DNA from 2 places in the Thioalkalivibrio sp. K90mix genome. Region 1 is predicted to be linked to the other one. Evidence: predicted binding sites of a transcription regulator. Region 1 holds the regulator's gene; the other holds the start of a gene.
What was found. The regulator sigma-54, encoded in region 1, starts transcription at its own class of promoters, with help from an activator protein. The targets are predictions, from matches to a motif close to TGGCANGNTNCNTGCTT.
Positions count from the first base shown of each region.

Region 2: flgA (flagellar basal body P-ring formation chaperone FlgA) is a predicted target of sigma-54. The motif match lies at 4,206-4,222, and genes of this name have one in related genera.

Region 1 is NC_013889.1:389,494-397,057, reverse strand. Features, by position in the region: gene hisC (histidinol-phosphate transaminase) at 1-1,088, shown strand, start outside; gene TK90_RS01835 (HPr family phosphocarrier protein) at 1,139-1,408, opposite strand; gene TK90_RS01830 (PTS sugar transporter subunit IIA) at 1,380-1,805, opposite strand; gene rapZ (RNase adapter RapZ) at 1,810-2,694, opposite strand; gene hprK (HPr(Ser) kinase/phosphatase) at 2,695-3,726, opposite strand; gene TK90_RS01815 (PTS sugar transporter subunit IIA) at 3,794-4,264, opposite strand; gene hpf (ribosome hibernation-promoting factor, HPF/YfiA family) at 4,269-4,607, opposite strand; gene TK90_RS01805 (RNA polymerase factor sigma-54) at 4,610-6,103, opposite strand; gene lptB (LPS export ABC transporter ATP-binding protein) at 6,162-6,890, opposite strand; gene lptA (lipopolysaccharide transport periplasmic protein LptA) at 6,941-7,420, opposite strand; gene lptC (LPS export ABC transporter periplasmic protein LptC) at 7,458-7,564, opposite strand, start outside.
Region 2 is NC_013889.1:976,501-984,064, forward strand. Features, by position in the region: gene pheT (phenylalanine--tRNA ligase subunit beta) at 1-533, shown strand, start outside; gene TK90_RS04610 (integration host factor subunit alpha) at 538-837, shown strand; gene TK90_RS04615 (MerR family transcriptional regulator) at 821-1,177, shown strand; tRNA gene TK90_RS04620 (tRNA-Pro) at 1,449-1,525, shown strand; gene TK90_RS04625 (flagellar brake protein) at 1,626-2,342, opposite strand; gene TK90_RS04630 (flagella synthesis protein FlgN) at 2,461-2,946, opposite strand; gene flgM (flagellar biosynthesis anti-sigma factor FlgM) at 2,971-3,285, opposite strand; gene flgA (flagellar basal body P-ring formation chaperone FlgA) at 3,419-4,153, opposite strand; gene TK90_RS04645 (chemotaxis protein) at 4,396-5,325, shown strand; gene TK90_RS04650 (protein-glutamate O-methyltransferase CheR) at 5,599-6,414, shown strand; gene flgB (flagellar basal body rod protein FlgB) at 6,596-7,006, shown strand; gene flgC (flagellar basal body rod protein FlgC) at 7,043-7,462, shown strand; gene TK90_RS04665 (flagellar hook assembly protein FlgD) at 7,477-7,564, shown strand, end outside.

The DNA.
Region 1 (7,564 bases):
CGCACGAAAGCCGCAGCCCGGACGCCCTGATGCGCCCGGAAGTGCTGGCGCAGCCGGCCTATCAGGTGGCCGATGCCACGGGTCTGATCAAGCTGGACGCGATGGAGAACCCGCATCCCTGGCCTGGCGCGCTGGAAAACGCCTGGCTGGACGCCCTGCGCGAGCCGCAACTGAACCGCTACCCGGATGCCGGGGCACGCGAGCTGGAGAAAAAGGTGCGCGCGGCCCACGGCGTGCCCGAAGCGGCCGGACTGCTGTTCGGCAACGGCTCCGACGAGCTGATCCAGATCCTGATTATGGCGGTCGCCGCCTCCGGCCGTCCGGTCCTCGCGCCCGAGCCGACCTTCGTGATGTACGGCGTGCTGGCCCGGGCAATGGGCGTGCCGTTCATCGGCGTCCCGCTGAACCGCGATTTCACCCTGGACCTCGACGCGATGCATGCCGCCCTGTCCGAGCACAACCCGGCGGTCGTCTTCCTGGCCTACCCGAACAACCCGACCGGGACCCTGGACGACGCGGCCGCGGTGCAGGCGATCGTCGAGGCCAACCCCGGCGTCACCGTGGTCGACGAGGCCTATGCCCCGTTCGCCGCCCACAGCTTTCTGCCGGAGGTCGGCCAGCACGACGGACTGATGGTGATGCGCACGGTATCGAAGCTGGGGCTGGCCGGCGCGCGGCTGGGCTATCTTGCCGCCTCCGCGGGCTGGATCGATGCGCTGGACCGGCTGCGCCTGCCGTACAACATCAACACACTGACCCAGCGCTCGGTCGCCTTCGCCCTGGACCACCGCGAGGCACTGGATGATCAGGCACGCGGCATCATCGAGGAACGCGGGCGTTTGTCCGACGCACTCGCGGCAAACGACGGCGTCGAACACGTGTTCCCGAGCCAGGCGAATTTCATCCTCTTTCGAGTGCGCGAGGGACAGGGGCATGCGAGCTTCGCGGCCCTGCGCGACGCCGGGATCCTGATCAAGGATGTCGGGCGGGCCCATCCCCTGCTCGCCGACTGCCTGCGCGTCACCGTCGGCCGCCCCGACGAAAACGACGCATTCCTTGCGGCCCTGCGCAACGCCCTATCCGGCTGAAGCCTGATTCCCGAGGCTGGGCCTCGAACAGGCGTGGAGGATGGAGGGGGCTAGGCGTCCTCGCCGAAGCGGTTGGCGACGAGTTCGGTGAGGGCGTCGAGGGCCTCTTCGGCATCCTCGCCGTCGGTGGTAATGGTGACCTCGGAGCCCTGCGCCGCCGCCAGCATCATCACCCCCATGATGCTCTTGCCGTTCACTTCCTGGGCGTTCCGGGAGACGGTCACATCGGACGCGTACTGACTGGCCAGACTCACAAACTTGGCCGCCGCACGCGCATGCATCCCCAGACGATTAACGATGGGGACTTCGCGCTGCGGCATCCGAACACTCCTGGTCACAAAGAAGGATGCCATCGTGCCCGCCGGACAGGGCCTTGTTGACCAGTTCCGTCAGTGGCAGATGGCGGTAGTTCAGCACACGGATCAGCATCGGCAGGTTGATCCCGGCGATGACGCGAGCGTTCGCCCCCCGCGCCACGCGGCTGGCCACATTAGAGGGGGTAGAACCGAACATGTCGGTCAGAATGAGCACACCGGAGCCGGAATCCAGCTCTCCGAGGCGCGCCCGCGCCCGCGCCAGCACCTCGTCGGGGTCGTCATTCTGCGACATCGCCATGGACTCGCAATCCTCGGGCAGGTCGCCCAGCATGCTGCGGGCCGTTTGCAGCAGGGTGTCGCCGAGGTTTTGATGCGTGATCAAGATCAGACCAACGCCCATGGACTCACTCCGATTCGAGGGGCAGGGATAGCTCGCGGTGACGGGTGCTAACAGTAACATGTTCGCGCCCGCGCCAGGCAGCCGCCAGCCGCTCCACGAGATAAACCGAACGGTGGCGACCGCCGGTACATCCGATCGATACGGTCACATAGCTGCGGTGATCCTGACGAATACGCGGAACCCATTGCTCGAGGAATCCCTGGATCCCGTCGTACATCTCTTCGACCTCGGCGTGGCCCGCGAGAAACTCGCAAACCGCGGCGTCGCGTCCGGTCAAGGGCGCGAGATCGCGCTCGTAGTGCGGGTTGGGCAGGCAGCGCACGTCGAACACGAAGTCGGAGTCCAGCGGTGCCCCGTGCTTGAACCCGAATGACTGAAACAGCAGCGACAGGCGCTCCTCGCCCAGCAGCCCGACACGGTCGCGCAGGGTGCGCGCGAGGTCGTGCATGGACAACCGGGAGGTATCAACGGTCAGATCGGCCTCGGCCGCGACATGCCCGAGCCAGTCGCGCTCGCGCTCGATCGCATCGACCAGCGGGACGCCGTCGCGCGCCAACGGGTGTCGCCGGCGTGTCAGGTGGTAACGGCGCAGCAGAACCTCGCTGGAGGCCTGCAGGAACATCACCTCGACCTGCAGCCCCTTGCCCCTGAGTTCGCGCAGCAGGTCGGCAAAGCCCTCCAGCGCCGCCAGCCCGCTGCGGACATCCACCCCGACTGCCAGATGCCGGTCTTCGTCCGCGTCGTAGTCACCACTGCGGACCTGTTCGATCAGTCCGGGCAGTAGCGGCAGGGGAAGATTGTCGACGCAGAAATAGCCGGCGTCCTCCAGGGTGTGCAGGGCGACCGTCTTGCCGGAACCCGACAGACCACTGACCAGCAACAGTCGCATTCAGCCCTCCGGGTCCGGGTTGGGGACCGTGGTGGCGGGGATCGCACGATGGTAGGGCGGCTCCTCGGGCTCACCGCTCATCTGCCGGCGCTGGCGCGCGCGCAGGTCGTCCCCGGCAACGTAGCCCTGCATGTGCAGCATGTGGTTGCGTACCGCCGCCTCGATCATCACGGCGATGTTGCGCCCCGGCGCGACCGGCAGGCTGATCAGCGGGATGCGCAGTCCGAGGATGTCGATCTCCCCGCGGCGGCCGTTCAGGCGGTCGTCCGGCACCGGCGAGGGCTCGTTGTGATCACGCAAGTCGATGATCAGCCGCAGGTATTTGCCGCCCTTGATCGCGGAGTCCCCGTACATCGCGCGGACGTTCAGCACCCCCAGGCCGCGGACCTCGAGCAGGTCCTGCAGCAGGGCCGGGCAGTGCCCACGCACGATATCCGGGGCGATACGGGCGAACTCCGGCGCATCGTCGGCAATCAGCCGGTGCCCGCGCGAGATCAGCTCGAGCGCCACCTCGCTCTTGCCCACGCTGGAGGCCCCGCTGATCAGCACGCCAATGCCGAGGATCTCCATGAACACGCCATGGCGCACCTCGAAATGGGCCAGCCGCTGCTGCAGGAAATAGCGCAGCAGGGAGATAATCTCGTGGCTGCTGGTCGAGGAGCACAAGATCAGCGGCAGCTGCTCATCGGGGACGTCCGGCATCTCCGAGAACGGGCAGGTGTCCTCGGCGAAGATCACCGCGGTCGTCCCGGTGCGGGCCATCTCCAGGATCAGTTGCTCGCGCTGATCATCGCTCAGCCGCGCGATATAGCGCGCCTCGAAATCGCCGATCACCTGGATACGGTTAGGCCGGATCAGGTTGAGGTGCCCGGCGAGGGGCAGGTCGTCGCCGTCACCGCCGACCAGGTTGCGATCCGGTGCGACCTGCTCGCCGTGTACGTAGCGCAGATCCAGGCGATTGCCCATCGCCTGGATCAGGACCTCTACGGTGATGTCGCGCGCGATGCCGCCCTCTCCCAGTGCCTCGTTCATGCACGAATCTCCGGCAGTGCTGGCACGGGGCGTCGTAAGAGAGAAAGTACTGCCGGGAGAGCCATGTTCAGGCGTCGCCGAAGGCCCGGGTCAGTTCGCGTTCCAGGGCGTCCGCGTCGCCGGCACGGCGCAGCGAGGCGATATTGTCGGGCTGCGAGAGACCGCGAGCCAGCTGCGCCAGCAGGTCCAGGTGCGCGCTGGTCGCCGCCTCGGGCACCAGCAGTGCGATCAGGATGTCCACGGGTTCGTGGTCCATGGCGTCGAAGTCGACCCCCTGGTCCAGCCGCAGGACCGCGACCCGGGGGGCATCGAGCTCGGCCAGACGCCCATGCGGGATGGCCACGCCATGCCCCAGACCGGTGGAGCCAAGCTTCTCGCGGGCAGACAGGGCCTCGAAGATGGCCCCGCTGGCCGGGCCGGCGGACTCCTCGCCGCCGACGGCCAGCAACTCGGCCAGGGTCTCGAGCGCCCGTTTCTGGCTGGAACACTCGGGCTCCAGCCGGATACGGGCGCGGGTGATCAGCTCGGCAATGGTCATTGCGTTAAAGGGCCTGTTCGCGGTTGCGCTGGGCACCCTCGGCGCGGTGATGGTCCTTGACCTTTTCCTTGTGCTTGATCAGCTGACGATCCACCTTGTCGATCAGGCCATCAATCGCCGCATACATATCCTCGTGACTGGCTTCGGCGTGGATGTGATTGCCGCTGACCTGGAGATTGGCCTCCGCCTTGTTGTTCAGGTTCTGGTTTTTCTCGTGGGTCAGCACCACATGCACGTCGATCACTTTGTCGAAGTGGCGTTCCAGCTTCGCGAACTTTTCGTTCACGTAGTCGCGCAGGGCGTCGGTGATATCGACGTGATGGCCGGTCAGGTTGATCTGCATGGTCAGGCTCCTTTTTGCTTGGTTCCACTGGGCATACTCGCCATCTGCCGGCGTTCGCTGGAAGACGGTATGTGCATAGCCTCGCGGTACTTGGCCACGGTGCGTCGGGCCACATTAATGCCCCGATCCGACAGGATCTGGGCCAGTTTTGCATCACTCAGTGGCTTGTTCGGGGTCTCGCCACCAATCAATTCCCGAATCATGGCACGGATCGCGGTCGCCGAGCATTCGCCGCCATCGGCTGTGCCAACATGACTGGAAAAGAAGTACTTGAACTCGAATACCCCACGCGGGGTGTGCATGTATTTCTGTGTAGTCACCCTCGAGATGGTCGATTCGTGCATCTCCAGGGTCTCGGCGATATCGCGCAGGATCAGCGGTTGCATGGCAACCTCACCATGCTCGAGAAACCCCTGCTGGCGCACGACGATGGCCTGGGCGACCCGCAGCAGGGTGTCGTTCCGGCTGTGCAGGCTCTTCAGGAACCAGCGCGCCTCCTGCAACTGATCGCGCATAAACGCGCTATCACGCGCATCGGAGACCTGCCGCACCATGCCCGCATAGAGATCGTTGATGCGAATGCGCGGCGCAATCTCCGGGTTCAAGTCCACGCGCCAGCCATCGCGGTCATGGCGGACATAGACATCCGGCACCACATATTCCGAAGTGGACTCGCTGATCTGGGCACCGGGCCGCGGATTCAGGGTGCGGATCAGGTCCAGCGCCCGCGCCAGCTCGTCCGGGTCGCGCACGCCGGACTGGCGCTGCAGGGCTCGGTAGTCCCGCTTGGCCAGGCTCTCCATGCCGTTTTCCAGGATGGCTCGAGCCGCGTCACGCGCCGGGGCATCCGGCGCCAAATGGCGCAGCTGGATCTCCAGGCACTCGCGCAGGTCCCGCGCACCGACGCCCAGCGGGTCGCACTGCTGAATCCAGTGCAGCACCGCCTCGACCTCGTCGACCCCCACGGGCTCGTCTTCGCCCTGGCTGATCATCTCCGCCAGCGCCTCGAGTTCACTGTCCAGATAGCCGTCCGGGCTGATCGCGTCGATCAGCGCCGCCCCGATCCGTTGGTCTCGTGGGGTCAGGTGGCTCAGATGCAGCTGCCAGAGCAGGTGGTCCTGCAGGCCCTCGTCCTCGCCGTCGGAGGTATTCTCCAGCGGGTCGCGGTCGTCCAGGCCGCGTGGGCTCGGGGCGGGCTCGTAGATGTCGTCCCAGCGACTGTCGGTGCTCAACTCCTCGGGGATCACGTCATCGCCAGCCGTGTCGGCCTGCATGCGATCCCCGTCGACCCGTTCGCCCCCTTCCTCCGGGCGCTCGGGCGGGGCCTCCTCGCCCTCGTCCTCCACCTGCTCGAGCATGGGGTTGCTTTCCAGCGCCTGCTGGATCTCCGCCTGCAACTCCAGCGTGGAAAGCTGCAGCAGACGGATCGCCTGTTGCAGCTGCGGGGTCATCGTCAGCGTCTGCCCCAGCTGCAGATTAAGCCCGGGCTTCAGCATCGCGGTTTGAGGTCCATGGTGACCATCAAGATCATCTTAAGGAAACACTGATCAATGTTCACAGTCGAAAGTTTTCTCCGAGATACACGCGGCGCACCTGGGGGTCGTCCAGCAGCTCCTGCGGGGTCCCGGCGCTCAGGATGCGGCCCTCACTAAGAATATAGGCCCTGTCGCAGATTCCGAGGGTCTCGCGCACGTTGTGGTCGGAAATCAGCACACCGATCCCGCGCTGGGCCAGATGCCCAATCACGGCCTGGATATCACCCACGGAAATCGGATCCACGCCGGCAAACGGTTCGTCCAGGCAGATAAAGCGCGGGTCACCGGCCAGTGCCCGCGCGATCTCGGCGCGACGACGCTCGCCCCCGGACAGGGCAATCCCAGGGCTGTGGCGCACGGTCTCCAGCTGGAACTCCTCGATCAGGGCATCGCCGATGCGGCGTCGCTCGTGGCGGTCGAGCTCCGAGCGCAGCTCCAGCACCGCCTGCAGGTTGTCCCAAACACTCAGCCGACGGAAGATCGAGGCCTCCTGCGGCAGGTAGCCCAGCCCGGCTCGGGCCCGCGAATGAATCGGGGCCCGGGTGATGTCCCGGTCACCCAGCGTGATGCGGCCACGATTGGGCCGGATCAGGCCGACCAGGCTGTAGAAACAGGTGGTCTTGCCTGCGCCGTTCGGTCCCAGCAGGCCCACGACCTCCCCTGGTGCCAGATCGACGTCGACACGATCCAGCACCGTACGCTTGCCATAGCGCTTGGTCAGCTCGCGGCCGGTCAGATAGCCGGCCATCGGCGCAGATTCGCCACCGGCCGCGGCGGGCGCGCTGGTGTCGAGCTCGTTCATTCGTCGTCTTCGCGGGGCTGGATCCTGATACGTACACGCTCGTCATCGGCCTCGCCACGCTCGGCCTCGATCACATCCGTCTCCAGGTCGTAGACGATGCGCTTGCCGCGCGCTTCCTCGGCTGCCGTGATCACATGCGCCTGGTCGGTCAGGATCACCCGGTCCTCGTTCAGCAGGTAGTCGATGCGCAGCGCGGTGGCGATGCGCATCTCGCCCGTCTCCGGGTCCGGGGACTCCAGCCGCGCGGGCTCGCCGTGGGCCTCCATCTCGTAAGGGCGTCGATCGCGGCTGCGCACATAGACCTTGTCGGCCTCCAGTGTCATGTCCCCGCGAATCACCACCACATCACCGGTATAAGTGCTTACGCCCCGCCGGTCGTCCATCTCCGCACGATCGGCGGTAATCTCCACCGGCAGGGGCTGCTGCTGGGCAATGACCGGCGCGGCCAGCAGCAACAAGGCACTGCCCAGCAGCACGGACCATCCGGCCCGGGCGAGCGACGACCCACCACGTTCAGTCATTTGCGGCTTCCTCCTCGCCCGACTCGCTGTAGAGCGTGTACACGTCATGGAACAGCTCTATGGTATCCCCTCGCGAGTCGACGCGCAGACCCGTTCCCC
Region 2 (7,564 bases), 590 kb from region 1:
ATGCCAAGGGTGTGGTCGAGGGGTTATGTGCCTCTTTGGATGGGCCGCTGGGATTTCGTTCGGAAAAACATCCTGCCCTCCATGATGGACAGTCCGCGCGGATTCTGGCGGGTGATCGCCCCATCGGCTGGGTCGGGCGCCTGCACCCGGCCCTTTGCAAGCAATTCGATGTGGAGCCGGTTTATCTGTTCGATCTGGATGCTCGGGCGATCCTGCATACACCGGTTGTGCAGTTCGCGCCGTTATCGCCGTATCCCTCGATCCGGCGCGATCTGGCCCTGGTGGTGAAGGAGACCGTTCCGGCGGGCGATGTGCTGAGCGCGATCGAGGAATTGGCGCTGGGCCTGGTCCAGGATGTCCGGCTGTTTGATGTGTACCAGGGCAAGGGCTTGAATCCGGACGAAAAGAGCCTCGCTTTGGGCTTGATTTTGCGGGCTTTTGATCGCACCCTAGGCGAACAGGACGTCGCAAGCGTCACCGACAAGGTCGTCGAGCATCTGCACGCTCGCTTCCAGGCAACCCTGAGGCAGTGATTCCATGGCAGCAGTGACGAAGGCGGATCTTGCCGCCACGCTGAACGAAGAACTGGGTCTTAACAAGCGTGAGGCCAAGGAGTTCGTCGAGATGTTCTTCGAGGAGATGCGCCAGTCGCTGGAGGATGGCGAGGGTGTGAAACTCTCCGGCTTCGGCAACTTCATCCTCCGCGACAAGAACCAGCGGCCTGGTCGCAATCCGAAGACCGGCGAGGAAATCCCGGTCTCCGCTCGTCGTGTCGTCACCTTCCGCCCGGGGCAGAAGCTGCGCGAGAGGGTCGAAAGCTATGCTGGAAGCGAGTAACCACCAGGAACTGCCCGCGATCCCGGGCAAGCGCTACTTCACCATTGGCGAGGTCGCCGAGCTGTGTCAGGTGAAGCCTCACGTACTGCGCTACTGGGAACAGGAGTTCCCGATGCTCGAGCCGGTCAAGCGGCGGGGCAATCGGCGCTACTACCAGCGCCAGGACGTGATCCTGATCCGCCAGATTCGGGCCCTGCTGTACGAAGAGGGCTATACGATCAATGGCGCGCGACAGAAGCTGTCTGGCGACGAGGCCAAGGGCGACCGTCAGCAGGCGCGCCAGATCATCCAGGACACGATCTCGGAGCTGGAATCGGTATTGCGCGTATTACGCGCCTGAGGCGCCGACCCGGCGGGGTTGGCTTTCGGAACGGAACGTCGTGTTGACGCGATTCGCTTGGCTCGTCGCACCCTGCGCTGGTTCTTGCCTTCTTGCCCCCAAGTCCACTTCAACGACTCGTCCGCTGTAGGGTGCGATGAGCCAAGCGAATCGCACCAATATGCTCCCAACCGATCGATCCCAGGGGGAATGGGTTTTGCGCAAGAATGTGGTTGCATGTGGGCGGCCGATGCTTTCGTGAAGGCGGGGAATCGGATATGATTCGCGGCTTCGGGGCGTAGCGCAGTCTGGTAGCGCATCTGCATGGGGTGCAGAGGGTCGCAGGTTCAAATCCTGCCGTCCCGACCAAATTCAATCACTTGATGGTGGATGTTCAGGTGAAATAAAAGGCCGCATGCAGCGGCCTTTTTTGTGTCTGAAGCAATGTGGGGGGCTGGACCGGCCTGGGCTACTCCATCGAGCGTCGCCGCGCCTCGCGCTGGTAGTGCAGCAGGGCGATGTTGAACTGGCGTTCCAGCCACTGGTTCATGCCGGTGACCTGGAAGCCGGCATATACGTATCCATCGCGCGGGCTGCGGCGACGATTGGCCAGGCGCAGGTCGCCGCCCAGGCGTTCACCGACATCGGGCAGCAACAGGTTTTCGAAACGCATCGGCGTCCCGACCTCAAGGGCCTCAACCCACTCCTGTGGCACCTCCACGCACATCCCCTGTGCCGAGAGGTCGGCCAGGTCGCCGATACCGGGCTCTTTCCATTCGCCATACTGCAATTCGACGCGCGGACGTTCGCCCATCGGGATATGTACGCGAAAGGTCTCCCGTCGCTGCAGATATTCCAGGGTCTCGGGGTAGGGGCAGACGTAGAGCGCGCCGGCATCCTCGCGCTCGCTGCGCGAGACGGCCGTGGAGAAGCGTACGGCGACCCCGCGCAGGCTGGCGAACACCCGCATGCGGGTGCCTTCCTGGACATGGCGATTGGCTTCGACGGGTGTGAGTTCGTCAAGGAAGAGTTCGCGTGCAGCGGAATCCAGGCGGACCAGGGCGGAGTTGTATAGCGGCCCATCGTCGTCGAGACGGACGTTGACGAGGGTGAGCTTGTGATCCAGATCCTTGAGGATGCCGGCAATCCGCTCCGGCTTGTCGACGGTGTAGTCGGTCTCGTCCATGCGTGGCGTTGTTGTAATTATTGGGCCAAGCCGCACGGTACTGCCCGGCGCTCTGGAATACCAGCCCCGGGTGCCGGTCGGTGTGGTGTGAGGCGGTGTCGCGCAGGGCGCGCGCAGCTCATGCGCGAGTGATGCGCCGACCCGTACGGCTGCCAGATTGGGTGCGGCCGTAGGGGTCGTAGGTCGGGGCCGGACCGGGTTCTTCGCCACGCAGGATCTGGATGGACATCTCCACGCGTCGACGGTCGCGATCGATCAGCCGGGCATTCCCCTGGTTCAGGGTGTTGCAGCGCTCCACCGATCGGCGCAGAGCCTGCCAGTGGTCCTCCAGCTCGGCACCGCTCTCGAGCCGACTGAACAGCCGTGCGAGCCCCTCGGGCGTGTAGCTTTCGCCAGCAGCCTCGACCGTCTCGCGCTGCCGGCGACTCTCGGTTTCCAGGTCCTGCAGGAGCGTCTGTTTCTGCGCCACGACCTCGCGCAGGGCCTCGGGTGCACGGGACTCCACAGCCCGGGTCTCCTGCAGCAGGATGTCCTCCATCTGGTGGCTGAGCCGAATCGAGGCTTCCAGTGAGCGGAGGAAGGCGTGGCGTTGTTCGGGCGACATCGTCGGGGTCTCTGTCAGGGGTGCCTAGCGCAGCAGGCTTTCCAGTTCGATCATGCGATCGGCGAGCTGCTCGTTGTCGACCGGGTACTGGCCGCTGGAGATGGCTTCGCGCAGCTCGGCGACACGCGCCTCGTCGAACGGGGCGTTGCTGGCGGCGCCGGAGGCGGCGTTCATCGCCTGCGCCGCACCGGTCAGGGTGACGGAGTCATCCTGTCGCACGGGCGTCGATGCATTGCCCTGAGCGCCTGCGTCGGGCCGGGAGGTCTCGTCGCGGCCCTTTACGCTGGAGGTGTTGCCATCCGGGCGCAGGCCGGGGGAGTTCGGGCCTTTGATATCCATCATTCGGTTTCCTGTTTTTGCAATTCTACTGCAGGGGTTAGCGGCAGCACCGGCTGAAACTGTAGCCCCTTGAGCCGTGAATTTACGAGTCGCTTCACAGTTTGTGGATGGTTACGCGAGGCGCCTCGCCATTTTACGGGGCCACGCGTACATGTCCGGACTCCAGCACCTCGCCTTCGACGACGCGTCCGGACGAGCTGTTCTTCACGCGGATTCGATCGCCCAGAATGCCGTTCTCCAGGGCCTCGCCCTGCATGCGGATCACCACCGAGCCGTTTTCGGCCAGGATGGTGACGCGCTGGCCGCGGCTGACGACTTCGCGCTGGGTGACGTGCTGTTGGCCCAGGATCTGGCCCGAACGGATGTTGCGCCGGGTCTGCAGCCCCACCAGTTCGTTCTTGCTCTCGAAATAGCTCCCGGCATGACGTGAAGTCTGGATGCGCTTGGTGCGCAGATCGCCGGGCAGGATCGTGTGCTGGCGCCGCAGGGTTCGGCTGGCGACCAGGACCTCGGCATAGCGTTCGACCGTGACCGGGACATAGATCGACCAGCTTACGGGCGCCTCGCACTGCACCTGGACCGCCGTATTGCCATCGCGTCGTCCGCCGGGCGGGAATCGGGTCTCCAGCGCCTCGCTGCATCGGGCCAGGCGCAGGCGGTTGTCCAGCCGACCGATCTGGACTTCGACCGCTTCGTCGCCGGGTTTGATGTTCAGCTCTTCCTGGATGAAACGCTCGGCCGCCAGGCGGATGTTTTCCACTGCCTCGATCTCGGCCTGCGCCGTTATGGAGACCAGGGCCAGAACGACGCCGAGGGCGGCAGACAGCCACCAGGTGCGAACAAAGGGTTGGGGGGCGGGCTGGTTCATGGTCTGGGTGCGTGTCGGCTCGTCAGGTTTCGAGAGGTTGGTATCGCTTTGCAAGCAGAAAACATGCCAGCGGATCCGGTGTACACCCTCAAGAGTGACGACGCCTGGCCGTTATCGGGTCAAGACCGTGTGCAATCGGCATGCGACGGCGGTTTGTGGCATGACAGCGTCGGGCACCGGGGTGCACACTGGGGCTGGCGAGTCGAGGTGGCTGGCCGCTGGGCGAGGGGGAGAGCAGGACAATGAGTCAATTCATTGACGATGTGAATCAGCGGACCCAACTGGTGGGGCAGAACCGTATGGAACTGCTCCTGTTTCATCTGGGGAGTTCCCAGACCTTCGGTATCAACGTGTTCAAGGTGCGCGAGGTGATCCCGTCGCCGCCGCTGCGACAGATCCCCGGTTCGATGAGCGTGGTGCGCGGTGTCGCGAGCCTGCGTGGCGGCACCGTCCCCATCATCGACCTTGCGCGCGCGATGGGGCTGCGCACGGCCGTGGGAGGGACGGATGATCACAAGGTGGTGGTGACCGAATTCAATCGGTCGGTTCAGGGCTTCTGGGTGTCGGCCGTGGACCGGATCGTCAACGTCAACTGGGAAGACGTGAAATCGCCGCCACGGGGGACCGGGCGCGAGTCCTTTCTGGTCGCCGTCACCGAGATCGACAACAAGCTGGTCGAGATCATCGATGTCGAGCGGGTGCTGTCGATCGTCAATCCGTTGCCCATTAACGTGTCCGATTCGGTGCGCGCAGAGGCCGACGAAGAACGGGAAAGGATCGGACAGCGCAAGATCGTGATCGTCGATGACTCGGTGGTCGCGCGCAAGCAGATCGAGGGTGCCATCAAGGGCCTGGGCTGGGAATATCTGGTCTTCAAGGACGGTCGCGAGGCGCTGGATTTCCTTGAGGAACAGGCCGAGGCCGGGACCGTAAACGAGGTGGTGGAGCTGGTGATCTCGGATATCGAGATGCCGCGTATGGATGGCTATACCCTCACGGCCCGAATCCGTGCGAACGATCACCTGAAAGGTCTGCGTGTTCTGCTGCACTCGTCACTGAGCGGGGAGTTCAATACGGATATGGTCAAGCGTGCCGGGGCGGACGCATTCCTGTCCAAGTTCAACCCCGACGAGCTGGCCGAGGCCGTGCTTGATCAAACCCGCAAGGATTGAAGCCGGTGCCTTGGCGGTTTGTGTTAATCGACAGGCCGGAGCTTTGCGGCAAGGGGGCGGTAACGGATTGCCGGCTGCGTGAGCATCAGCGGCCATGGCACGCCGCATGCGTCACCTGTCGGGATGCTGTCGGCACCCGTGCGGTTGCACGTATACTGTACCGGTACGGTACGGGGGAGAGCGCACTCCCCGGCCGGGTTTTCCGACACGCTGTCAAGGATTCGTCATCAACGTGCCTGTCCGCCCGTCTCGTCGACTTTCAAGGATGACTTCGTGATCGACTCGCGCGACTACGAGGAGTTCTCGCGGTTCCTTTCCGAATGCTGTGGCCTGGTGCTGGGCGACAGCCGGCAATACCTCGTGTCGAGCCGACTGTCGCGGCTACTGGACGAATTCGGCTACAAGTCGGTCCCGGAACTGCTGCATGCGATGCGTCAGGCGCCCAACCCGCGCCTGCGCACACGTGTGATCGACGCGATGACGACCAATGAAACCTCCTGGTTTCGTGATGGCTTCCCGTTCGAGATCCTGCGCCATGTGCTGCTCCCGGAGCGCGCGGAGAAGGGCGCGGGGATCAAGGTCTGGTCGTCCGGATGCTCCAGCGGGCAGGAGGCGTACAGCATCTCGATGGTGGTATCCGAGTGGGAGGAGTCGCGGCCCAAGCGTGTGGTGCCGGTCTCGATCCTGGGTACGGACCTGTCGGAGAAGATCCTGGACGACGCCCGCCGCGCGGTCTACGACGGCCTGAGCATTGTGCGGGGCCTGAGCGAGGCACGTCGCGCCCGCTTCTTCGAGACGGTAGCGGAAGGTCACCGTGTCCGCCCGGAGATTCAGCGCCGCTGCCGCTTCCAGAAGCTCAATCTGGTCGACCGCTACGCGGCACTGGGCAAGTTCGACATCGTGTTCTGTCGCAACGTGCTGATTTACTTCTCCGCCGAGACCAAGCGACAGGTTCTTGACGGAATCGCCCGCCAGATGAACCCGGGCGGCTATCTGTTTCTTGGCGCTTCCGAGACGGCGGGTCCCTATACCCAGGCCTTCGAGACGGTTCGCACCGAATACGGATCTGTCCTGCGCCTGAAGGGCTGATCGGCCCTTTCTGCCTCGCCATAAGGTCGCGCCCGCGACCCCGGCGCCCACCCTCGGCGCCGCCTTCACAAACCCCTCCAGCCCATAGTGGCACACCAATTGCATCGTCCCTGTCGAGCGGGGCGAAGCGGTTTCGTCCCGAGGAACCTGAGAGCCGCCAGTGGCGGACGGGGCACGACGGATGAGTCTTTCTCTCGACAAGGCGATGGGCATTCTCCCGGAGGCGGTGAACGTCCGTGCGAAGCGGATGGAGCTGCTGGCCTCGAATATCGCGAATGCCGATACGCCGAATTACAAAGCGCGCGATATCGACTTTCGCTCGGTGCTGCAGGCGGCGGCCGGCGAGGGCGGCAACATGCCGATGGCGAGCACACATCAGGGCCATATCGGCGCCGGCGGGGCGGGTGGTGCCAACGGGTCGATGGAGACGCTTTATCGCGTGCCGTCGCAGCCGTCTCTGGATGGCAACACGGTGGACCCGCAGCTGGAGCGGGCTGCCTTTGCCGAGAATTCCCTGCAGTACCAGAGCAGCCTCGAGTTCCTGAACCGCCGGGTTTCCGGTATCCGTGATGCTCTGCGGGGCGAGCGCTAATGCGAGCGCCAACGCTGGGAACAGGAGAGTGATGTCGTGAGTGATCTGTTTAATCTGTTCAACACCTCGGCCTCCGCGCTGACCGCGCAGTCGGTGCGGCTGAATACGGTCGCGTCGAATCTGGCCAACGCCAACACGGTGGCGACCAATCCCGACGAGGCCTATCGGGCGAAGCAGGTGCTGTTTCAGACCGTGATGAACCAGGCCGACCCGAACGGCGCGTCCAACGGCGTGCGGGTGGCGGGCATCGACGAATCGCAGGCGCCGCCGCAGCCGCACTACGAACCGAATCACCCGCAGGCCAACGAAGACGGCTACATCTTCCGGCCCGCGATCAGCGTGGTGGAGGAGATGGCCAACATGATGTCCGCCTCGCGCAACTACGAAGCGAACGTCGAGGTGATGGAGACCTCGCGCCAGCTGTTGCAGCGCACGCTTCAGATCGGCCAGGGCTAAACCGGAGTTCGCACATGACGCAGATCTCACCCGACATGCTGGATCGCCTGGGCCTGTCTCGCCAGCAGAAGGACGAGGGGCCCGCGGATCGCCTGGGGCAGT